DNA from 3 places in the Klebsiella sp. CSG-1 genome. Region 3 is predicted to be linked to each of the others. Evidence: predicted binding sites of a transcription regulator. Region 3 holds the regulator's gene; each other region holds the start of a gene.
What was found. The regulator ArgR, encoded in region 3, controls arginine synthesis, uptake and breakdown. The targets are predictions, from matches to a motif close to ANTGAATAAAAATACANT.

Region 1 (8,105 bases), 460 kb from region 3:
GAAGGTGATGCGGATTTCTCCTCAGGCCATCCCTGTCCATAGATACCGTGCGGCCATAAACATCACCAGCGCCAGCGTCGAGGCGACCCACATCAGGCGCAGGGCACGGGGAATATCCTCGGGCGAAATATCGCGTACGGCGTCGCCAATCCAGGGTTTGTCCACCCGCTGGCCAAAATAGTCATTCGGGCCGCCGAGCCGGATGCCTAACGCGCCGGCGACGCTGGCTTCCGACCACGCGCAATTGGGGCTGCTGTGCTGATAGCGATCGCGCCAGCCGATACGCAGGGCGCCCGCGGCGTCGTAGCGACATAACCACGCCGCGAGGCTGAACAGCAGCCAGCTCAGACGCGCGGGAATACAGTTCGCCACATCATCAAGGCGGGCGCTGACCATACCAATGGCGCGGTATTTTTCATGTTTATACCCCACCATGGAGTCGAGGGTGTTGACCGCTTTATAGGCCATCGCCAGCGGCGCGCCGCCCAGCAGCAGGAAGAACAGCGGCGCAATAATGCCATCGACGGTGTTTTCTGCAACCGTCTCCACCACCGCGCGATTGATCTGTTCAGGTTGGAGCTGCGCGGTTTCGCGCCCGACAATCCAGGAGAGCTTTTCCCGGCTGAGCGCCACATCGCCCGCGCGCAGCGGACGTTCGACTTCCCGGGCGGAATCCGCAAGGCAGCGCCCGGCCAGGAGCGTAAAGATCATCCACACTTCAACTCCCCAGCCCAGCCAGGGATGGAGGCTTGCCGCCAGTTTCAGTAGGCTCCAGGAGAGGAGCCAGGTCAGGCCAACCACCGTCAGCCACATCAGCGCGCCGCCAACGCGCAGCGCACGGTCGCTATGGCAATACCGGCGTACGATACGTTGAGTCAAGGTGATGAGATTGCCGATCCAGCGTACCGGATGCGGCCAGCGCGGCGGGTCGCCGATGAAAAAATCGAGAATCCAGGCCACGCACCAGGCAAGTAACGTCATTGCCCGGGCCTCGTTGCCGCCCGCCAGCGGGCGGCAATGGATGAATGGAGTCGTACCGCCATACCCTGTTCCTGTTCAGGGTGGTCGGGGTGTAAAGGTGCGCCTGACGCCGTCTTGCGACGGCACGCATCTGAGCAACCCACTTCCCACCGAAGTTGTTGGTAATGACCGACAGGCAGGTTTTCTGGCTTAGCGTCATCCTCGCCCGCCCTTCCCGGATTCGCGGCCGGTGGTATTTACGGGGTCGTCAGCATCACAGCAGCGGGGGCTGCGGAGGCGTTTCACCCCCTTCCCTTGCACCTGTTGGTTATCCTGCGGCTGCATCCGGACGCTCGTCAGACCGGGTATCTGAAGCAACAGGCGGCCTATTATGCCATACGGAGAAGCCGGTCGCTTGCAGTCAGAGGGGAGCGGCAAGGATAGCGCAGAGCGCCGTAAGCAGCAGTTGATTCTCCTCAGGGCTGCGAATCGCTACGCGGTAATAACCGTTTCCCAGTCCCGGATAGTTAGCGCAGCTGCGAATCAAGATATGCTGCTGCAGCAACGCCTGCTGCAGATCGAGCTCCGGGAGATGGCAACGTAAAAAGAGATAGTTCGCCCGCCCCGGATAGACGCTCAGGCCGGGAAGCTGACGGAGGGCCTGATAGAACCGGCTTCCCTCCTGCGCCAGCCATCGCCAGGTGGCCTGCTGATAGGCGCGATCCTTAAGCGCTATTTCCCCCGCCAGAGCGGCAAACGCGTTGATCGACCACGGCATTTGTTTCTCGCGCAGTCGGGCCACCGCCCGTTCATCGCTGTTAACCAGGTAGCCCAGACGCAGGCCGGGAATGGCGTAAAATTTGGTCAGCGAGCGAAGCACCCAGATATGCGGATTGTTTTGCAGAAAGGGGATAAATCCCGGCTGGTCAGGAATGAAATCGATAAACGCTTCATCAAGAATCAGCGCGATACCGGCGTCCCGGCAGTGGGCGGCAATCGCCTCAAGCAGCGGGCGCTCCGGCAGCAGGCCGGTCGGATTATTGGGTGTACAGAGGAACAAACAGTCCAGCTCTGGCGTCAGCGCCTCGAGAATCGCGTCGGTCAACTGCCAGCCATCCTCTTCACGCAGCGCGAACTCGAGGATAGTGCAATCGACCGTCTGCAGCGCGCGGCGATATTCTGCAAAACCGGGTTTCACCACCATCGCCGTGCGCGGCTTTAGCCCGTGAACGAGCGTAAAAATGGATTCGGTTTCGCCATTGCCTGCCAGGATCCACGATGCGGAAATACGGTGGTGTTCCGCCAGCGCAAGGTGCAACTGCGGGTATTCAACGTCAGGGTAGCGCTCCGCCAGGGCCAGATTATCGATAAGCGCGCGTCTGACGCTTTCCGGCATGCCAAGAGGATTAATATTGGCGCTGAAATCCCGCAGCTGGTGCGCCTCAATGCCCAGCAGCGCAGCGGCTTCCCGGGTATTACCGCCGTGCGCGCTCTTCAGTAGCGCCATCTCCCGCTCCCGTATTATCCGCGCCTTGCCAGCGTGGCGCCATCGGCGAAGTAGGCTTTAATCCCCGCCAGAATCGACTCAGCCACCTGCTGCTGGAAGGTCGCCGTTTTCAGCTTACGCTCTTCTTCTACGTTACTGATAAACGCCGTCTCCACCAGGATCGACGGAATATCCGGCGCCTTCAGCACCGCAAAGCCCGCCTGCTCCACCTGATTTTTATGCAGATTATTGATTCTGCCCATTTTTTGCAGCACCGCTTTACCAAACTTCAGGCTGTCGGCGATGGTCAGCGACTGCACCATATCGAACATCGTATGGTCGACATAGCGATCGCCGCTCTTGCTGACGCCCCCGATCAGGTCAGAGGCGTTCTGGGTCTGCGCGAGGAATTTTGCGGCGGTACTGGTGGCGCCTTTGGTCGACAGGGCAAATACCGATGAGCCTCGCGGCTGTCGGCTGGTGAAGGCATCGGCGTGAATCGACACGAACAGATCGGCGCGCTGCTTTTGCGCTTTGGCCACGCGAACCTTCAGCGGAATGAAGACATCTTCATTGCGGGTCATGTAGGCCCGCATGTTGCCCTCTTTTTCGATGAGCGCCCGTAGCCGCCGGGCAATCTGCAGCACCACATCTTTCTCACGGGTATGGTATTTGCCGATCGCGCCGGAGTCTTCACCGCCGTGGCCCGGATCGAGCATGATCACAATAGGTCGGTCGCGCCCGGCTTTACCCGGCTTCGGCCCGCTTTCTGCAGGAGGGACCTGACGTTCGAGATCGCCCTTGTTGTAATCTTCCAGTAACGCCAGCAGCGGATCCTGAACATCGGTGGCGGTCGAAGGATAGAGATCCATCACCAGACGTTCCTTAAAGCCGGCCACCGGCGCCAGGGCAAAGAGCTGCGGTTTGATGTTCTGCTTGAGTTCAAAGACCATGCGCACGGTTTGCGGATCAAACTGGCCGACGCGCGCGGACTTAATATAAGGGTCATCATCGCGAATACTCGCCCCCATGCCTTTTAGCACGGAGTTAAGATTGACGCCTTCCAGATCGACCACCAGCCGTTCCGGATTGCTCAACGCAAACTGCCGATATTTCAGCACATGACTGGATTCTACCGTAACGCGCGTATAGGTTGACGACGGCCAGACGCGTACGGCGACGACCTGCGCGGCGGCCGCTAAACCCAGCGGGCTGACGCTCATTAACCACATTGCGCCCGCCCCCTGTAAAAAACGACGACGGCTTAATCCTGACTTGTATCCCGGCATGCCACTCCCAAGCAATAAAACGTATTGGTACTCAAAACAGACAGATTGACCGGAAACTTTAACGAAAGCTGCATAACCTGTCATCAATAAAAGGGTAAACAATCTTAGGCAACACGCATTTGATCACAGATTTTTATCAGTTTCGTCGCAAATTTAGACTTGCGTTTAACCACGAAACAGAATAAAAATACACTAATTACGAATAATCATGCATTGAGGGTTGAGTCATGGTGAAGGAGCGTCGCACCGAACTGGTAGAAGGATTCCGCCATTCTGTCCCCTATATTAACGCTCATCGGGGAAAAACGTTTGTCATCATGCTCGGCGGCGAAGCAATTGAGCATGAGAATTTCTCCAGTATTGTCAATGACATTGGCCTTTTACATAGCCTGGGCATCCGCCTGGTGGTGGTCTATGGCGCGCGTCCGCAGATTGATGCCAATCTGGCAGAGCATCACCACGAACCGGTTTACCATAAACAGACCCGCGTCACCGACGCCAAAACCCTCGAGCTGGTGAAACAGGCTGCGGGCATGCTGCAGCTGGAAATTACCGCGCGTCTGTCAATGAGCCTGAATAACACCCCGCTGCAGGGCGCCCATATCAACGTGGTGAGCGGCAACTTTATTATCGCTCAGCCGCTGGGCGTCGACGACGGCGTGGATTATTGCCATAGCGGACGCATCCGCCGTATTGATGAAGAGGCGATCCATCGCCAGCTGGATAACGGCGCTATCGTGCTGATGGGTCCGGTTGCCGTTTCCGTCACCGGCGAAAGCTTCAATCTGACCTCGGAAGAGATTGCCACCCAGCTGGCCGTGAAGCTGAAGGCGGAAAAGATGATCGGCTTCTGCTCTTCGCAAGGGGTTTACAACCAGGATGGGGTGATTGTTTCCGAACTGTTCCCCAACGAAGCTCAGGCGCGTGTGGAAGAGCTGGAGGCGGAAGAGGATTACAACTCCGGCACAGTGCGTTTTCTGCGCGGTGCCGTCAAGGCCTGCCGCAGCGGCGTGCGTCGTTGCCACCTGATCAGCTATCAGGAAGACGGGGCGCTGCTGCAGGAGCTGTTCTCTCGCGACGGTATCGGCACCCAGATCGTCATGGAAAGCGCCGAGCAGATTCGCCGCGCCACCATTAACGATATCGGCGGTATTCTTGAGCTGATTAGCCCACTGGAGCAACAGGGCATTCTGGTGCGCCGCTCCCGCGAACAGCTGGAGATGGAAATCGATAAATTCACAATTATTCAGCGCGATAACACCACGATTGCCTGCGCCGCGCTCTATCCGTTCCCGGAAGAGAAAATCGGCGAAATGGCCTGCGTCGCGGTGCATCCGGACTATCGCAGCTCATCGCGCGGTGAAGTGCTGCTGAACCGCATCGCCACCCAGGCGAAGCAGATGGGATTGAGCAAATTGTTTGTCCTGACCACCCGCAGTATTCACTGGTTCCAGGAGCGCGGCTTTACGCCGGTCGATATCGATCTGCTGCCGGAAAGTAAGAAAGAGATGTACAACTACCAGCGTCGTTCCAAAGTGATGATGGCCGACCTCGGCTGATGTCACCGCCCCGGATAACGGCGTAAACGCCTTATCCGGGCGCCCCTCCTCTGCCCCCCTGAGTCAGCGCATCCCACATGTAGCCCGGCTAAGCACAGCGCCAGCCGGGGAAAACGCTGACGCTTGAGTCGGCAATCCCCGGCGGGCAGAGGAAGGTTGAGATTACGCGCCGCTGGCGAAGATGTCCGCCAGCCCGCTGCGCCGCTCGGTACGGGCGACAATGGACTGGGTTAGCACCTGTTCATCGGCATAAATCGATAGCCGCTGTTTTGCCCGCGTGATCGCGGTATAGACCAGCTCGCGGGTGACCAGCGGTACGATTTTGGCGGGCAGAATCAACGCCGCATGGTCAAACTCTGACCCCTGCGATTTATGCACCGTCATCGCCCAGGCGGTGTCGTGCTCCGGCAAACGACTTGGCTGCACCGATTTAATGCTGCCATCCGGCATCGGGAACCAGACGCGCAGCCCCTCTCCTCGCTCCAGTGCAATACCGATATCGCCGTTAAACAGCCCCAGCGCGCTGTCGTTGCGCGAAATCATCACCGGACGCCCTTCATACCAGCGGGAATGCCTCGGCAGCGTTATCGCCCGCCGACGGTTAAGCATCTGCTCCAGCTGTTCATTCACCCCGCTGACGCCGTATGGGCCGTCGCGCAGGGCGCACAGTAGCTGAAATTCACCAAAGGCGGCGATCAGGGCCTCCGGCTCGGCCCGCTCGCGCAGTAGCTGCAAATAGCGACCGTACCCCGCCTGCGACTGCTCTAGCATGGCTTCATATTCTTCAGTCGTACTCAGCGGATGCAGCACAATATCCTCGAAGGCCTGGCGCAACGTCGCTCTGACGCCGTGGCGATCGCCGTTGTTCACGGCGCGAGCCAGGCTACCGATGCCGGAATGACTGCCAAAACGATAGCTTTTTTGCAGCAGGCACAGGCTGTCGCGCAGCGCGCCGGCAACATCACTTTCGCCCGCCGGTACCGGGTGGCCGGTCAACCTCTCCAGCTGCGCCGCTCGTCCGGCGGTATAGCCGGCATTGACCCAGGCACAAATATCCCCGAGTACCGCTCCGGCCTCCACCGACGCCAGCTGATCGCGGTCGCCGAGGAAAATAACCCGCCCGTGTTCCGGCAGGGCATCAATCAGCCGCGCCATCATCGGCAGGTCAATCATTGAAGCTTCATCCACCACCAGCACATCGAGATGCAGCGGATTGCCGGCGTGGTAGCGCATCCGTTGGCTACCGGGCTGAGCGCCCAGCAGACGATGCAGCGTGCTGGCTTCGGTAGGTAACAGCGCCTTCTGCTCATCGGTTAGCGGCAGGCGACGCAGCGCCTCGCCCAACGATTCCGTCAATCGTGCCGCCGCTTTCCCGGTCGGCGCCGCCAGTCGGATGCGGCAGCGCGGTTGCCGGGTTGTCTGAATCAACGCCGCCAGCAGCCTGGCGACGGTGGTGGTTTTCCCGGTGCCGGGACCGCCGGAAATCACCGAAATACGACGGGTCAACGCCACTGCGGCGGCAACCTTTTGCCAGTCGATCTCATCGCTGGCGGGGAAAAGAGCGTCCAGCGTTTGCGCCAGCAGGGCCTCATCAACGTCCACAACCTGGTTAGCTTCGTTGAAGAAGCGGGCAACGGTCAGTTCATTACGCCACATCCGGTTGAGATAGAGTCGGTCGCCGCACAGGACGATCGGCGTCGGACGTTCGCCGTCGCTGACGGCTTCCGAAGCAAGCAAAAGCGCAGACCAGTCATCGGGTACGCCCGCCTGGGCCAGCAGCTGTTCACGCAGTTCATTGGTTTTACCGCTCAGAAACTCGTCCGTCCGCAGACGCGATATCGGCAGACAAACGTGCCCCTCGCCAGCATCACGGCTGAGCACCGCCGCCGCCAGCTTCACCGCCGGATGCGCCTCTTGCGCCACCATCAGGGCAAACTGGACATCTAACGGGCGCAGCAGGCGCTGACTGGCCGCTTCCAGCAGCAGTTCATCCATCGTCATGACAGAACCTCCAGGACGTCTCCGGCAAACAGCGCATCGAGACCGTCAATCAGCGGCTGCACGGGACGGGTAGTGAAAATGCCCTGCTCGCCGCTCTGCCCGTCCATGCCGCGTAAAAAGAGATAAATCACGCCGCCAAAATGGCGTTCGTAGTCGTAGTCCGCAATGCGGTGACGCAGGTAGCGGTGCAGCGCCAGACTATAGAGCTGGTACTGCAGATCGTAGCGGTGCGCCCGCATCGCCTGTTCCATCGCCTGTCGGGTATAGGCCTCGCGGTCCGCTCCCAGCCAGTTCGATTTATAATCCAGCAGGTAATATCGGCCGTTATGGCGGAAAACGAGGTCAATAAAGCCTTTTAACATCCCGCGAACCTGGCGGAAGTCGAGGGGCGGGCAATCCACGGAGAGCGGATCGTAGCGGCGAATCAGCGCATCCAGACGCAGCGGTTCCAGCGGGCGTTCGATAGGCAAATAGAAGGCCATTTCGACCTGCTTATCATTCGTGGAAAGTTGGTTCAGCGCGATCCCGGCCCCCGGCAACGGAGTACGTAGCACATCATCCAGCCACTGCGTCAGCACCGGCGTCCACTGCTCGCCGAAGCCGCCGGACTGCAGTTTTTCCGCCATCCAGTCAGCCGGGACCGGTTGGGTAAAATCGAGATCTTCAAACAGGCTATGCAGGAATGTCCCCGGCGATGCGCCGCGCGGAAACTGATGCGGCGTAAGCTGCGGCTCCGCGGCGACGTCACCGACGCCGGCGGCATCAACGTCAAGGCGCGGCAACAGGTCCTGAGCCGCGCTCTGACCATGC
Region 2 (8,105 bases), on a different contig from region 3:
CGGTTTGCACCTGGCTACCAAGCAGATCGGCGCAGTGGCTCAGCAGGCTGATAACGATGTATCTCGCGGTGTGCTGTTCCTGCGGTTGCATCTGCATCTCATTGAGCGCCTGGAGCAGGAAGGAGCCTGTCCGGGGGCCGCGGCGTGGTACCTGAAGCTTATCCTCAACATTCAACATACTGCCGTTCCAGCGCGTCAGGGCGAGCTCTAACTGCTGCTTGCCAAACACAATGCTCAGGACGGTACAGGGCGACTGCCAACGGGGAGAATGCCATCCGCCGGCGTGAATAAACAGCACGTCGTGCCGGGACAGCACGGGCGGATCGGCTTTGATGCCGGGATCGTGAAGCTGGCCATCAAGCATGATTTCGAGGCGTGGGAAATCCGCCCTCTGCACGTTACCGGATGCCGGGCGGCCGTCGGTGGCAAATCGGATCTGCCGGATCGTCGCCGGGCTTTTGATTAACGCGTCGATGTGTTGATTGAGATCGGTATCCATTCTTGCTCCGTAGAAGGCGCCACATTTTTATCATACCGGACAGCGCGAAAAGGGTAAAAGTCAGTGGGCAATGAGGGGAAATCATATTGCAGCTTATATGTGATATGTTATATCGTTACATAACGTTGCAAATGTTAACTCAGGAGAGAGTGATGACCAAAATGATTTCTGCCCTTGCGCTGGGTGTTGGCATGCTGTTAGCCAGCGCTCAGACCTCTGCCCACGGCCACCATAGCCATGGCCCCGCGTTAACGGAGGCGGAGGTTAAGGCCAGCGAAGGTATTTTTGCCGATGCGGACGTTAAGGATCGGGCGCTTAGCGACTGGGATGGGATCTGGCAGTCGGTGAATCCGTATCTGCTGAATGGGGATTTGGATCCGGTGCTGGAGCAAAAAGCCAAAAAAGCGGGCGGCAAGAGCGTGGCGGAATATCGGGAATATTATAAGAAAGGCTATGCCACCGATGTGGACCAGATTGGGATCGAAGATAACGTGATGGAGTTTCACGTTGGCAAAACCGTTAATACCTGTAAATACACCTATTCCGGCTATAAGATCCTGACCTATGCTTCCGGCAAGAAAGGCGTGCGCTATCTGTTCGAATGCCAGCAGGCGGAATCAAAAGCGCCGAAATTTGTTCAGTTCAGCGATCATATTATCGGACCGCGCAAATCACAGCATTTCCATATCTTTATGGGCAATGACTCGCAGGAGGCGTTACTGAAGGAGATGGACAACTGGCCGACCTATTATCCTTATGCTCTGCATAAAGAGCAGATTGTCGACGAAATGCTGCACCATTAATAAAAATCCCCGGTCGCGTGAGGCTGACCGGGGAAAGCGTAACCGGATCAGGCGCGATCCGGTTTTTTCCCGGTAACTATCGTCTTACCGGGAACGGCTGATAAATTAGCCCGTGTTGCGCATACCTGCGGCAACGCCCGCAATCGTGACCATCAGCGCTTGTTCAACGCGCGGATCCGGCTCTTTACCTTCTTCTTCCGCCAGACGTGAACGGTGCAGCAGTTCTGCCTGCAGGACGTTCAGCGGGTCGGTATAGATGTTACGCAGCTGGATAGACTCGGCGATCCACGGCAGGTCGGCCATCAGGTGGGAGTCGTTTGCAATATCGAGCACCACTTTGATCCCGTTGGATAGCAGCTCACGCAGCTCCGCGCCCAGTTCCCATAGCTCCGGTTTCACCAGACGCTGATCGTAGTATTCCGCCAGCCACAGGTCAGCCTTCGAGAACACCATTTCCAGCATGCCCAGACGGGTAGAGAAGAACGGCCAGTCGCGACACATGGTTTCCAGTTCGCTCTGCTTGCCATCTTCGACCACTTTTTGCAGCGCGGTACCTGCGCCCAGCCAGGCCGGCAACATCAGACGGTTCTGGGTCCAGGCGAAAATCCATGGAATGGCGCGCAGGGACTCGACGCCACCGGTAGCGCGACGTTTTGCCGGACGCGAACCGAGCGGCAGTTTACCCAGTTCCTGCTCCGGCGTCGCGGAGCGGAAATAAGGGACAAAGTCTTTATTTTCACGCACGTAGCCGCGGTACATTTCACAGGAAATGTCGGAGAGCTCGGCCATGATGTGACGCCATTCCGGTTTGGGTTCCGGCGGCGGCAGCAGGTTGGCCTCCAGCACGGCGCTGGTGTACAGCGACAGACTGCTGATGGTGACTTCCGGCAGACCGTACTTAAAGCGAATCATCTCGCCTTGTTCCGTGACGCGCAGGCCGCCTTTCAGGCTTCCCGGGGGCTGAGAAAGCAGCGCCGCGTGCGCCGGGGCGCCGCCGCGACCAATAGAGCCGCCGCGTCCGTGGAACAGCGTCAGTTCAATACCGGCTTTTTCGCAGGTCTTGATCAACGCGTCCTGTGCCTGATACTGCGCCCAGGAGGCGGCCATCACGCCGGCGTCTTTCGCTGAGTCGGAATAGCCAATCATGACCATCTGTTTGCCCTGAATAAAGCCGCGGTACCAGTCGATGTTCAGCAACTGGGTCATGACGTCATTGGCGTTGTTCAGATCGTCCAGGGTTTCAAACAGCGGCGCAACCGGCAGGGCGAAGCCAATACCGGACTCTTTCAGCAGCAGGTGAACTGCCAGCACGTCGGATGGCGTTTTCGCCATGGAGATCACGTAAGCGGCGATGGATCCGTGCGGCGCTTCGGCGATCACCCGGCAGGTGTCGAGCACTTCGCGGGTTTCATTGCTCGGCTCCCACTGACGTGGCAGTAGCGGGCGTTTGGAGTTCAGTTCGCGGATCAGGAAAGCCTGTTTGTCGGCTTCTGACCAGCTTTCGTAATCGCCGATACCGAGATAACGGGTCATCTCTCCCAGTGCTTCGGTATGGCGGGTGCTTTCCTGACGAATATCGATACGCACGAGCGGTACGCCGAACGATTTCACGCGGCGCAGGGTATCGAGCAGTTCGCCGTTGGCAATAATGCCCATGCCGCAGGACTGCAGCGACTTATAGCAGGCATAAAGTGGTTCCCACAGCTGTTCGTTCTGGGTAATCAGGCCGGCAGGTTTCGGCAGCTTCTGTCCTTTCAGGCGAGCTTCCAGCCAGGCCTGCGTTTCCATCAGCTGGGTACGCAGTTTTTTCATCAGATAACGGTACGGTTCCTGCGCGCCTTCCGCGCCGGCCAGCTCCCGCAGTTCGTCGGTACATTCGACCATCGACAGTTCGGAAATCAACAGCTGAATATCTTTCAGGAACAGGTCGGTGGCTTTCCAGCGGCTCAGCAGCAGCACCTGACGGGTGATATCGGCGGTCACATTCGGGTTACCGTCGCGGTCACCGCCCATCCAGGAGGTAAAGCGCACCGGTACAAAGTCAACCGGCAGCTGATAGTTGAGGTTCTCTTCCAGCTGTTCGTTCAGCTCACGCAGGTAGTTTGGTACCCCTTCCCACAGGCTGTTTTCAACTACGGCAAACCCCCATTTCGCTTCATCAACTGGGGTCGGGCGGTACTTACGGATTTCATCCGTATGCCATGACTGGGCGATCAGCTGGCGCAGACGGCGCATCAGCTGATGGTGTTCGTAATCCGCGATATCTTTATTATCAAGCTGCTTCAGGCAGTTGTTCACTTCCACCATTTTGTGGATCAGCGTACGGCGGGTGATCTCGGTGGGGTGAGCGGTTAATACCAGCTCCAGAGACAGGGACTCCACCGCTTTTTTAATGGTATCTTCGTTGAGATGGGGTTGGTCTTTGAGTTTTCTCAGGGTGCGGGCAATCACTTCCGGATTGCTGGCCGCTTCGCCGTTTGGCGAAATACTGTGGTACTGCTCCGCCGTATTCGCCAGGTTCAGGAACTGGCTGAAGGCGCGAGCGACCGGCAGCAGCTCGTCGTTGGACAAGTTTTGCAGCGTGGTGAGCAATTCCTGGCGATTGGCTTCATTGCCGGCGCGAGAAGACTTGGACAATTTACGGATAGTTTCGACACGATCAAGAATGTTCTCTCCCAGTGCATCCTTGATGGTATCGCCTAGCACCTTACCGAGCATACTGACATTACTACGCAAAGCGGAATATTGTTCGTTCATGTTACCCCAGACACCCCATCTCATTTTATTTTGTTATACCCGGCACTCTGCAACGTTGAGCGGCGGATAAGCAGCCGTCTTTTATAAAGCCACGTAAAAACCCCCACGTCAATTGTTGCGAAATCGCTTCAGCAAACGAATAAATGGCGGCAATTTGCGAAATTTAACTCAGACGTCGCTTGATAAGCGTTGCTTATGGAAATGTGACCAGAATCACCGTCCCGCCCCAGGAAAAGAGGCGGGATCCGCAGGCTTTAGTGCCAGCAGAAATGGTGGACAACCTGCGTAATCAGCTCACGGGTCGGCTTGATAAAGCGGGTTTCCAGATATTCATCCGGCTGGTGGGCCTGGTTAATGGAGCCAGGACCTAAAACCAGCGTCGGGCAGAGCGTCTGGATAAACGGCGCTTCGGTGCAGTAGTTCACGACTTCAGTTTGTGCGCCGAGGAGCTTTTCAACAACCTGAACCAGCCGGTGGTCCGGCGGGCATTCGTAGCCCGGAATCGGCGGATGCAGCTCGGAGACGGTCAGGCGACCCGGCCAGCGCTCGCTAACCGGTGCCAGCGCTTCATCCAGCAGTCCGTTGAGATCGTTGAGCGTCATGCCCGGAAGCGGGCGAATATCCATATGCAGCTCGCAGCAGGCGCAGATGCGGTTTGAGGCGTCGCCGCCATGGATAGCCCCGAGGTTGAGCGTCGGATACGGTACGGTGAAAGCATCGTAGTGATAGCGCTCTTTCAGCGAGTCGCGCAGCTGCATGATGCGACCAATGGCATCGTGCATCAGCTCAATAGCGTTGACGCCGCGCGCCGGATCGCTGGAGTGGCCGGACTGCCCCTGGATACGGATGGCGTTGGACATATGGCCTTTGTGCGCGCGTACCGGCTGCAGTGAGGTGGGTTCACCGATGATGGCGCAATCCGGGCGCAACAGGGTCGTTTCGGCAAAGTAACGGGCGCCGGCCATGCTGGTCTCTTCATCGGCGGTAGCCAGGATGTAGAGCGGTTTTTTCAGCTGACTGACATCGACATCGCGCAGGGCATCAAGAATAAAGGCAAAAAAGCCTTTCATGTCGGCGGTGCCGAGGCCGTACAGCTTGTTTTCGTGCTCGGTGAGGGTGAAAGGATCGCGGGTCCAGCGGCCGTCATCAAAAGGAACGGTATCCGTATGTCCGGCGAGGAGCAGGCCGCCAGCGCCGTGGCCGGTGCTGGCCAGCATATTGAATTTGTTGCGCGTATCCGGCACCGGCTGCACTTCGACATTGAAGCCAATTTCGCGGAACCAGCCAGCGAGTAAATTGATTAAAGTCTCATTACTTTGATCCAGCGCCTCTTCGGTTGCGCTGATAGAAGGTGTGGCGATCAATGCGCGGTAAATCTCGATAAAGGGTGGTAAGTTGTTTTTCATTGTTGACACACCTCGGGTCATGATAGTATCAATATTCATGCAGTATTAGTGAATAAAAATACATTATCGTTGAGCGTAAGAAAACCCATAAAGTGTAGGGAAAGTGCTTACGGCTTAACAGGGTGAGGAAGAGAAATGCTTCCTGGACAAATATGACGTAAGAAGGTGAAGAGCCCCGATGTTGAAGACGCTGATTGTGGGTGCCAGCGGTTATGCCGGCGCAGAGCTAGTGACCTATGTAAATCGCCATCCTCATATGACCATAACCGCTTTGACGGTCTCCGCGCAAAGTAATGATGCAGGGAAATTCATTTCCGATTTGCATCCGCAGCTGAAAGGCATTGTGGATTTACCGCTGCAGCCGATGTCAGATATCAGCGAATTTAGCGCCGGGGTGGATGTCGTCTTCCTCGCTACCGCCCATGAAGTGAGCCACGACCTGGCGCCGCAGTTCCTTGCCGCAGGCTGCGTGGTATTCGACTTATCCGGCGCCTTCCGCGTAAACGACGCTGCGTTCTACGAAAAATATTACGGCTTTACTCATCAGCATCCGGCCCTGCTTGAGCAGGCGGTGTATGGCCTGGCAGAGTGGAGCGTCGACAAACTGAAAGAGGCGAATCTGGTCGCCGTACCGGGCTGCTATCCGACAGCGGCTCAGCTGTCGCTGAAGCCACTGATCGATGCGGACCTGCTGGATCTTAGCCAGTGGCCGGTGATCAACGCGACCAGCGGCGTCAGCGGTGCGGGTCGTAAAGCGGCCATCGGCAATAGCTTCTGTGAAGTCAGCCTGCAGCCGTATGGTGTGTTCAACCATCGCCATCACCCGGAAATCTCGACCCATCTTGGCGCAGAGGTGATTTTTACGCCTCATCTCGGCAACTTTAAACGTGGGATTCTGGAAACCATTACCTGCCGCCTGAAGCCAGGCGTCAGCAAAGAGCAGGTTGCCGGAGTGTTCCAGCAGGCGTATGCCGATAAGCCATTGGTACGTTTATACGATAAAGGCGTGCCCGCATTGAAAAACGTCGTAGGTCTGCCATTCTGTGATATCGGTTTTGCGGTTCAGGACCAGCATATTATCGTGGTGGCGGCGGAAGATAACCTGCTGAAAGGCGCGGCGGCGCAGGCAGTCCAGTGCGCGAATATTCGTTTCGGCTTCGCTGAAACGCAGTCTCTTATTTAAGGTGTGATGATGAACCCATTAATTATCAAACTCGGCGGCGTTTTACTCGACAGCGAAGAAGCGCTGGAGCGTCTGTTTACCGCGCTGGTCAATTATCGTGAAACGCATCATCGCCCGCTGGTTATTGTGCACGGCGGCGGCTGTGTGGTGGATGAGCTGATGAAGCAACTCAACCTGCCGGTGAACAAGAAAAACGGTCTGCGGGTGACGCCTGCGGATCAGATCGACATTATTACCGGTGCGCTGGCGGGAACTGCGAATAAGACGCTGCTGGCATGGGCGAAGAAACACCATATTGCGTCCGTTGGCCTGTTCCTTGGCGATGGTGACAGTGTGAAGGTCACTCAGCTTGATGAAGAGCTGGGCCACGTTGGCCTGGCGCAGCCGGGATCGCCGGCGCTGATTAACACGCTGCTGGCGGGCGGCTACCTGCCGGTGGTCAGTTCGATCGGCGTGACCGATGAAGGGCAACTGATGAACGTGAACGCTGACCAGGCGGCCACTGCGCTGGCGGCGACCCTTGGCGCGGATCTGATTCTGCTTTCCGATGTCAGCGGTATTCTCGATGGTAAAGGCCAGCGCATCGCGGAAATGACCGCGGCGAAGGCGGAGCAGCTGATCGAACAAGGCATTATCACTGATGGCATGATCGTCAAGGTGAATGCCGCGCTGGATGCGGCGCGGACGCTGGGCCGTCCGGTGGATATCGCCTCCTGGCGCCACGCGGAACAGCTGCCGGCATTGTTTAATGGCACGCCTATCGGCACGCGTATTCTGGCTTAATATTTCATGCCCGGCGGCGTATTGCTTGCCGGGCCTACAAGACTGTAGGTCGGGTTAGCGAAGCGTCACCCGGCAGAACTAAACGAATTTAAGGAAATGGTTATGGCACTTTGGGGCGGGCGTTTTACTCAGGCAGCAGATCAGCGGTTCAAGCAGTTCAACGACTCTTTGCGCTTTGACTATCGTCTGGCGGAGCAGGATATCGTTGGCTCTGTCGCCTGGTCTAAAGCGCTGGTGACGGTGGGCGTTCTGAGTGCCGCTGAGCAGCAGCAGCTGGAAGAGGCATTAAGCGTGCTGCTGGAAGAGGTGCGGGTAAATCCGCAGCAAATTCTTGCAAGCGATGCGGAAGATATCCACAGTTGGGTGGAAGGTAAACTGATCGACAAAGTGGGCCAGCTGGGTAAAAAATTGCATACCGGTCGTAGCCGTAACGATCAGGTCGCAACCGACCTGAAGCTGTGGTGTAAAGATACCGTCGCGGAGCTGCTTTCTGCGAACCGCCAGCTGCAAAGCGCGCTGGTGGATACGGCGCAGAACAACCAGGATGCCGTTATGCCGGGTTATACCCACCTGCAGCGTGCGCAGCCGGTGACGTTCGCCCACTGGTGCCTGGCCTACGTTGAGATGCTGGCGCGCGATGAAAGCCGCCTGCAGGATACCCTCAAGCGTCTGGA
Region 3 (8,105 bases):
CGTTTATCAGGAAAAACTGCAGGCCTGGGAGGCATCGCCGCAGGTGACCGAACCGGTCCGGCGGCTGGTGGAGATGTTGCGAAAATACCAGTACGCCTTCACCAATCACTAACTCCCTGAAACCGACGCTGAAGCGTCGGTTTTTTTATCACTATACTTAATCGTCGGGGATATTCGCGTTTCGTTCAGGGAAGCAGGGAAAGAACCCCGGCGCGTGCAAGTATGGGCAGTATTGGCGGGTGGCAATAGCGCGATGTTGACAGGGTGTGGGCGATGACTATCTATACATTTGATTTTGATGATATAGCCGATCAGCAGGATTTCTATCGTGAGTTTTCACAGAGCTTCTCGCTCAACCGCGAGCAGGTGAACAATCTGGACTCACTGTGGGAAGCCGTAACCGGCGGTCTGCTGCCGCTGCCGCTGGAGATTGAGTTTATTCACTTAAGCGATAAGCAGCGTCGGCGCTTTGGCGCCTTGATATTGCTGTTTGATGAAGCGGAAGAAGAGCTGGAAGGGGAGCTACGGTTTAACGCCAGGCAGGCATAAAAAAGCCCCCGACGGGCGGGGGCAAGTCGTCGGACAAGACGACGAGGGTTTATTTGTACAACTCAGCTGTAGCGTGCCAGCTATCGCCGGTACGGGCTTCAATAATACGGTAGCTGCTGGCGCCTTCTTTTTCGGCTTTAGCCGCCAGTTCATGGCGCATATCCATCGGGGCGCTGCCTACCTGAGAAACAGAGATGGTGCCCATCGACTGCAGGTTTTGAGCTTGTTCCGCGTTGACCTGATGTACGGCGGCACTCGCGCCGAAGGAGAGAACGGAAGCCAGGCCCAGGGATGCGATGATCATTGAACGTTTCATAATCTTTACTCCAACCATTTGTTGCAGCGGCGGGAGGCTTTATATGGGCCTGGGCCGCTGGAAATTATTCGTATTGAGTTCGTAACCGACAATCATTACGTCTTATTTATAAAGCTCTGCCGTAGCGTGCCAGTGGTCACCGGTACGGGCTTCGATGATGCGATAAGAAGATGCACCTTCTTCCTGAGCTTTTTTGTTCAGCATTTCATGCATATCCATCGGGGAAGAACTCACCGCGCCGACGGAAATGGTACCGATTGACTGACGGCCTTGTGCCTGATCGCTGTTGATAGAGTCAGCGGCGAAAGCGCCAAATGACAGAACAGACAGGATGCTTAGTGCAGCGACAGTTGTTTTGATTTTCATGATGTTCACCTCGTCGAATCTTATTATTGAGGGCTCTTCGTTTCGTGACCCTCATCACAAAATCAAGTATACACTAATCACCAAAAATATTAATACCCTGCTAATGGTTGTATGAGTAAATAATTACAAAGAATTGTCGTTTTTATAACATATAAGAATTAGAAATGTCATTTACTCGCCATTCAGGTTTGATATAGCGATTAAAATCATATAGATAGGGTGTTTTGATATTTTGTGCGCTTCCGGCGAGTTCATTCGGTAAAAGTATGTATAGAGGCCGAAAACCACACTAAATGTTAAAGAAATGCAATATTTTTGAAAAGACCCTCTGGTGGGAACCAGAGGGGAGGCTCTCAGAGTTCCTGTTCAAACAGAACGAGAATGGCGTCGTACAGATCTTTGACGGTGAAGCCTCTGGCCGGGGTCGTAAAGATGGTGTCATCGCCGGCAATGCTGCCGAGAATCCCTTCCGCTTTGCCGAGAGAGTCCAGCAGGCGAGCAATCAGCTGCGCTGCGCCCGGGCTGGTATGGATAACCACGACGGCATCGTTATAGTCGATATCCAACACGAGATTTTTCAGCGGGCTGGAGGTCGTCGGAACGCCAAGCTCGGCAGGCAGGCAATAGACCATCTCCATTTTGGCGTTACGGGTACGAACCGCGCCAAATTTTGTCAACATGCGGGAGACTTTCGATTGGTTGATATTATCGAAACCTTCTTCCTGCAGCGCCTGGACGATTTCACCTTGAGAGCTGAACTTTTCTTCTTTAAGCAGCAGTTTAAACGCTTTAACCAGTTCTTCTTGTTTTGCCGAACTTCGCATAAGTCACCCAAATTATGGTGGTAAAAACAACATCATTATGCATAGTAATGAATTTTTATGCAAATAATCCGCAGGGGGATAAAGTAAATAATGTTATGAAGGGGGCATATTTTAGCAAATAACCCTGCTAAGGAACATGCCTTCATCACAGCGCGTAAATCGCTGTAAAAGTAAACTAAATGTTATGAGAATGATGTTGTTTTGCCGAGTGAGCTGGGTGTATTGTAACCAACAGTCGATCCGGTACTACGTTTTGCTGGATGGTCAGTCTCAGGGATGAAAATGCGAAGCGGATGCATCGCTGCGCACCAGAACGCATTCTTCAACCATACTTATTGTAATTGTTCATCTTGTGAATTAAGGTCCAGGCGACGGAGTAACGAAAGACTATATTAACCATAATAAGGAGTTTAGGATGAAAGTTGCAGTCCTCGGCGCCGCTGGTGGAATCGGCCAGGCGCTTGCCCTACTACTTAAGACCCAACTGCCTTCAGGTTCAGAACTCTCGTTGTACGACATTGCTCCGGTCACGCCGGGCGTGGCGGTTGATCTTAGCCATATCCCTACCGATGTAAAAATCAAAGGTTTCTCCGGTGAAGACGCAACTCCGGCGCTTGTTGGGGCTGATGTGGTGCTGATTTCCGCTGGCGTAGCCCGTAAGCCAGGCATGGATCGCTCCGATTTATTTAACGTTAACGCTGGTATCGTGAAGAACCTGGTACAGCAGATAGCGAAAACCTGCCCGCAAGCCTGCATCGGTATCATTACTAACCCGGTGAACACGACGGTGGCTATTGCGGCAGAGGTGCTGAAAAAAGCGGGCGTGTACGATAAGAACAAACTGTTTGGCGTTACCACGCTGGACATCATCCGTTCAAATACCTTTGTGGCTGAGCTGAAAGGTAAATCCGCATCCGACGTTGAAGTGCCGGTTATTGGCGGCCACTCCGGCGTGACCATCCTGCCGTTATTGTCGCAGATTGCTGGCGAGAGCTTCAGTGAGCAAGAAGTTGCCGATCTGACTAAACGCATCCAGAACGCCGGCACCGAAGTCGTTGAAGCCAAAGCCGGTGGTGGTTCTGCCACGCTTTCTATGGGGCAAGCGGCCGCCCGCTTTGGTCTTTCCTTAGTGCGTGCGATGCAGGGCGAGAAAGGCGTGGTCGAATGCGCTTATGTTGAAGGCGATGGCCAGTACGCGCGTTTCTTCTCACAGCCGTTACTGCTGGGCAAAAACGGCATCGAAGAGCGTCAGTCGTTCGGTAAGCTCAGCGCCTTTGAGCAACAGGCGCTGGAAGGCATGCTCGATACGCTGAAGAAAGATATCGCCCTGGGCGAAGATTTCGTCAATAAATAAAATGGCGATGCGATAAAAAAACCGGAGCCGCGGCTCCGGTTTTTTTATGTCGGTCAGTTGGTCGCCGGATATTCCTGAACGGCGATATGCAGAGTGATTTTTTTGTCATCGCGCATGATAACCACCGGAATTTCGGAGCCTGGGCGGATTTCCGCGACCTGGTCCATGGTTTCGAGGGCGGAAACCGCCGGTTTGTCATTCACCGAAATGATCACGTCGTTGGCGCGGATACCGGCCTGAGCCGCCGGACCATCCGGAGCAACGTCATTAACCACAATCCCCTGCAGCTGATCGATGCCGCCGCCCTGAGCATGCAGCGGCGCAATCTCGCGGCCGCTAATACCGATATAACCGCGGATCACGCGGCCATCGCGGATCAGCTTATCCATGATCTTGGTTGCCAGCTGGAAGGGAATCGCAAAGCCGATCCCTTCCGGCGTTTCACCATCATTACTTTTATCAAATGACAGCGTGTTGATACCCATCAGTTCGCCCAGCGAGTTCACCAGCGCGCCACCGGAGTTGCCGTGGTTGATTGATGCATCGGTTTGCAGGAAATTTTGCCGTCCGGTAGGGTTCAGGCCGATACGACCGGTAGCGCTGATAATCCCTTGAGTAATCGTCTGACCGAGGTTGTAAGGGTTACCAATCGCAAGGACGACATCGCCGATATGCGGCACTCGTTTCGGGTTGATAGGGATGACCGGCAGGCCGGCATTGGCGTTAATTTTTAATACCGCCAGGTCAGTCAGGGTGTCAGAGCCAACCAGTAACGCTTCAAAAACACGACCATCCTGCAGGGCGACAATAATCTGATCCGCATCATTAATGACGTGTTTGTTGGTCAGGATGTAACCACGCTGGTCCATGATAACGCCGGAGCCCAGAGTCAGCTGATTATGGCTGGTACCGTTCAGCGCGCGATTATAGACGTTGACCACCGCAGGGGCAGCGCGGCGAACGGCAGAATTATAGCTGGCGGGCGACTCGTCCGCGCTATCGTACTGGGTTGTTGTCGACAGATGCCATTGACGCAGCGAAGGCATTACGGCCAGAAGCAGGCCTCCGACGATCAAACCAATGAGTACAGAACGTAAAAACTTTCCAGGCATGATACCGGTATCGTTGATGGATGGACATGCGCAGCATAACACGAGTTATCCGGACATCGCACTGCGGGCGATGTCCGGAAATGCGTGTTATCGCAGCAGCAGATAGATGCTTTCGTTACCGCGAATGACGTTCAGGGCGATGACCGCCGGCTTGCTCTCCAGCACTTTACGTAGTTCGGCAATAGAGCGCACGCGCTCGCGGTTCAGGCCGATAATAATATCGTCCTTGTGCAGGCCAACCTGCGCCGCCGGGCTTCCTTTATCGACGTTGTCGACGGCGACGCCTTTAGTGCCGTCTTTCATCTGACCGTCGCTCAGCGATGCCCCCTGAAGCGCAGGGATGATGAGATCGGCGCTGGCGGTAGACGAGGTGCTCTTATCCAGAGTGACTTCGACATCCAGCGGTTTCCCGTCGCGCAGCAGGCCCAGCTTCACTTTGGTGCCCGGCTCGGTCGTGGCAATTCGCGAACGCAGCTCGGCAAAGCTGCTCAGCGGTTTACCGTTCATGCTGACAATCACGTCGCCGGACTTAATCCCGGCTTTCGCCGAACCTGAATTCGGTAAGACTTCGCTGACGAAGGCCCCGCGCTGAGCGTCGATATTCATCGCTTTAGCAATATCCGCGCTCATTTCCATGCCCTTAATTCCCAGCAGGCCGCGTTTGATTTCGCCAAACTGGATCAGCTGTTGAGCGAGGGTTTGCGCCATATTACTCGGAATGGCAAAGCCAATGCCGACGCTGCCGCCGCCTGGCGCCAGAATCGCGGTGTTGATACCAATCAACTCGCCGTTCAGGTTCAGCAGCGCGCCGCCGGAATTACCTCGGTTAATAGAGGCATCGGTCTGGATAAAGTTCTCCAGCCCTTCAAGGTTCAGACCGCTGCGACCGAGTGCGGAAATAATGCCGGATGTGGCGGTCTGCCCGAGGCCAAATGGATTACCGACGGCCACGGCGAAATCGCCAACGCGAAGTTTATCGGAATCGGCGATCGCGATTTGCGTCAGATGGCTGGGGTTTTGTAATTGCAGCAGGGCGATATCGCTCTGATCGTCGCTGCCGACCAGCTTCGCATCAAATTCGCGCCCATCGTTGAGCTGAACACTGATTTTCTGTGCCTGGCTGATCACGTGATTATTAGTTAATACATAGCCTTTGGCGGCATCGATGATTACCCCGGAGCCCAGGCCTTCAAAAGGCTGAGCCTGCTCCTGCGGCGCATTGTCGCCAAAGAACTTTTTCAACTCTTCCGGCATGTTTTGCGTGGGGGCGGCGGTCCCTTCAACCTGGACGCTCACGACCGCGGGCAGCACTTTTTCCAGCATCGGCGCAAGGCTTGGCAAAGCCCCCTGACCGGGTACCTGCGTGGGTAACGATGCCGTCGCCGTAGGTAAAACCGACAACGATAACCCGATGCTTAACGCTAACGCACTCAACAGCAAAGTCTGTTTCTTCATTAGTTGCTGGCTCTCGTAACCTGAGGTGTATGGAAAAACGTCCCGAATGGCCTGATGTTATTGAATTTTCAACCGGCTAACAATGCGGTCAATGATTAAATAATAGCTGGGATGTGGGGTTGAGGCGGGCGCAGGGAGTGCGCCCGGATAATATTTTTGCTGGCAGGGATAAATCAGTCGCGTTTTGCACCACCGCGCAGCAGGCCGGATGCGCCTTCAGAATAATCGCGCGGCATCTGGACCGGTGCCTGATCGTTGCCGGCTTCTGATTCCGCCAGACGATTGCGGAACGGGTTTGCGTCCGCCATGGTATCCGGCAGCAGACTGCTGGAGCTTTTTGCCATGTGCTGATACAGCTGGCGATAATCATCGGCCATGTTATCCAGCAGTTCAGCGCTGCGGGCAAAATGACTGACCAGCTCTTCACGATACTCTTCAAGCTCTGTTTTATTCTTTTCCAGTTCGAACTGCAGCGCCTGTTGTTGACGTAATTTGCGGTTGCCAAAACGCATGGCGACGGCACCGATGATGATACCGACAACTAGCCCAATTAGCGCATATTCCCAGGTCATGTACATCTCCCGTTGTTTTGTGGTTCCGTAGGGTGGCTGTAAGGCTCTCCGCCTGCGCCCGATAGTGCCACTATAACCGCTAATTCCACAGAAGTGGAATCCTGGCGTATCATCGCGTAGTGTAGAACGGCCTTTTTTTCGTCAATCGTGAGCTTCAGCATTACGGTTTTCAAGGAATAACAATTAGATCATGCAAAGCCTGTCCCCAACATCGCGTTACCTTTTAGCTCTCAAAGAGGGCAGCCATCAACCTGACGACGTCCAGCAAGAAGCGGTAAGCCGCCTCGATACTATCTATCATGAACTGCAGAATAAACCCGTTCCGGCGCCGCAAAGCAGCGGCCTGCGGGCAAAATTCGGCAAGCTGCTGGGTAAGCGTGAACCTGCCGTCGAGACGGCTGCCGTACGTGGCCTCTATATGTGGGGGGGCGTCGGGCGAGGGAAAACCTGGCTGATGGACCTTTTTTATCATAGCCTGCCTGGCGATCGTAAGCAGCGCCTGCACTTCCATCGCTTCATGCTGCGCGTCCATGAAGAGCTGGTGGCCCTGCAGGGGCACAGCGACCCGCTGGAAATCCTCGCCGACCGCTTCAAGGCGGAAACCGACGTTCTCTGTTTCGATGAGTTTTTTGTCTCCGATATTACTGACGCCATGCTGCTGGGCGGCCTGATGAAAGCCCTGTTCGCACGTGGCATCACGCTGGTGGCCACCTCGAACATCCCGCCAGATGAGCTCTATCGCAACGGCCTGCAGCGCGCCCGCTTCCTGCCCGCGATCGATGCGATTAAACAGCATTGCGACATTATGAATGTGGACGCGGGCATTGATTACCGCCTGCGCACGCTGACGCAGGCCCACCTTTGGCTGTCGCCGCTCGATGCGCAGACACAGCAGCAGATGGATAAACTATGGCTGGCATTAGCGGGTGCGAAACGCGAGCAGACGCCGACGCTGGAAATTAACCATCGACCGCTCCCGACATTAGGCGTCGAAAACCAGACGCTGGCGGCCTCGTTTGCCACATTGTGCGTGGACGCGCGCAGCCAGCACGATTACATCGCGCTTTCGCGCCTGTTCCATACCGTCATGTTATTTGATGTACCGGTGATGACGACGCAGCTGGAGAGCGAAGCCCGGCGGTTTATCGCCCTGGTGGACGAGTTCTACGAGCGGCACGTTAAGCTGGTTGTCAGCGCCGCGGTGCCGCTGTATGACATTTATCAGGGAGAGCGACTGAAGTTTGAGTTTCAGCGCTGCTTATCGCGCCTGCAGGAAATGCAAAGCGAAGAGTATTTGAAACGCCCGCATATGCCTTAACTGGCGGGCTTTCCCCCGCGCATCCTGTTGCCAGGACGCAAGGATATCGCACGGCAACGCGCCGCCGAAAAAAGCAGGTGCAAATCACATAAAGGGGTCGATCTTTGGCCCCGACTTCTCTATAATCTTGCGACCCCACGTTACAAGAAGGTTTTTTTCCCAAAACTTTCTATAGTGCCGGCATAGGCTATTCGAAGGGGTAGGTTTGCTGGACAATGTCGTGTGAACCTCAACTGACT

Region 1: the regulator ArgR is predicted to act here: its motif matches at 3,912-3,929, upstream of argA (amino-acid N-acetyltransferase).
Region 2: the regulator ArgR is predicted to act here: its motif matches at 5,513-5,530, upstream of argC (N-acetyl-gamma-glutamyl-phosphate reductase).

What each region holds. Positions count from the first base shown of each region.
Region 1 is NZ_JBWNLD010000002.1:488,166-496,270, reverse strand. Features, by position in the region: gene cbiB (adenosylcobinamide-phosphate synthase CbiB) at 22-981, opposite strand; cobalamin riboswitch at 1,139-1,300, opposite strand; gene cobD (threonine-phosphate decarboxylase CobD) at 1,382-2,467, opposite strand; gene amiC (N-acetylmuramoyl-L-alanine amidase AmiC) at 2,482-3,735, opposite strand; gene argA (amino-acid N-acetyltransferase) at 3,963-5,294, shown strand; gene recD (exodeoxyribonuclease V subunit alpha) at 5,457-7,295, opposite strand; gene recB (exodeoxyribonuclease V subunit beta) at 7,292-8,105, opposite strand, start outside.
Region 2 is NZ_JBWNLD010000012.1:8,772-16,876, reverse strand. Features, by position in the region: gene AC007G_RS23430 (helix-turn-helix domain-containing protein) at 1-499, opposite strand, end outside; gene zinT (metal-binding protein ZinT) at 652-1,302, shown strand; gene ppc (phosphoenolpyruvate carboxylase) at 1,408-4,059, opposite strand; gene argE (acetylornithine deacetylase) at 4,314-5,465, opposite strand; gene argC (N-acetyl-gamma-glutamyl-phosphate reductase) at 5,644-6,648, shown strand; gene argB (acetylglutamate kinase) at 6,655-7,431, shown strand; gene argH (argininosuccinate lyase) at 7,534-8,105, shown strand, end outside.
Region 3 is NZ_JBWNLD010000002.1:27,953-36,057, forward strand. Features, by position in the region: gene aaeB (p-hydroxybenzoic acid efflux pump subunit AaeB) at 1-112, shown strand, start outside; gene AC007G_RS04620 (barstar family protein) at 274-549, shown strand; gene yhcN-B (DUF1471 family stress response protein YhcN-B) at 599-865, opposite strand; gene yhcN (peroxide/acid stress response protein YhcN) at 968-1,231, opposite strand; gene argR (transcriptional regulator ArgR) at 1,585-2,055, opposite strand; gene mdh (malate dehydrogenase) at 2,471-3,409, shown strand; gene degS (outer membrane-stress sensor serine endopeptidase DegS) at 3,463-4,521, opposite strand; gene degQ (serine endoprotease DegQ) at 4,609-5,976, opposite strand; gene zapG (Z-ring associated protein ZapG) at 6,150-6,548, opposite strand; gene zapE (cell division protein ZapE) at 6,739-7,866, shown strand.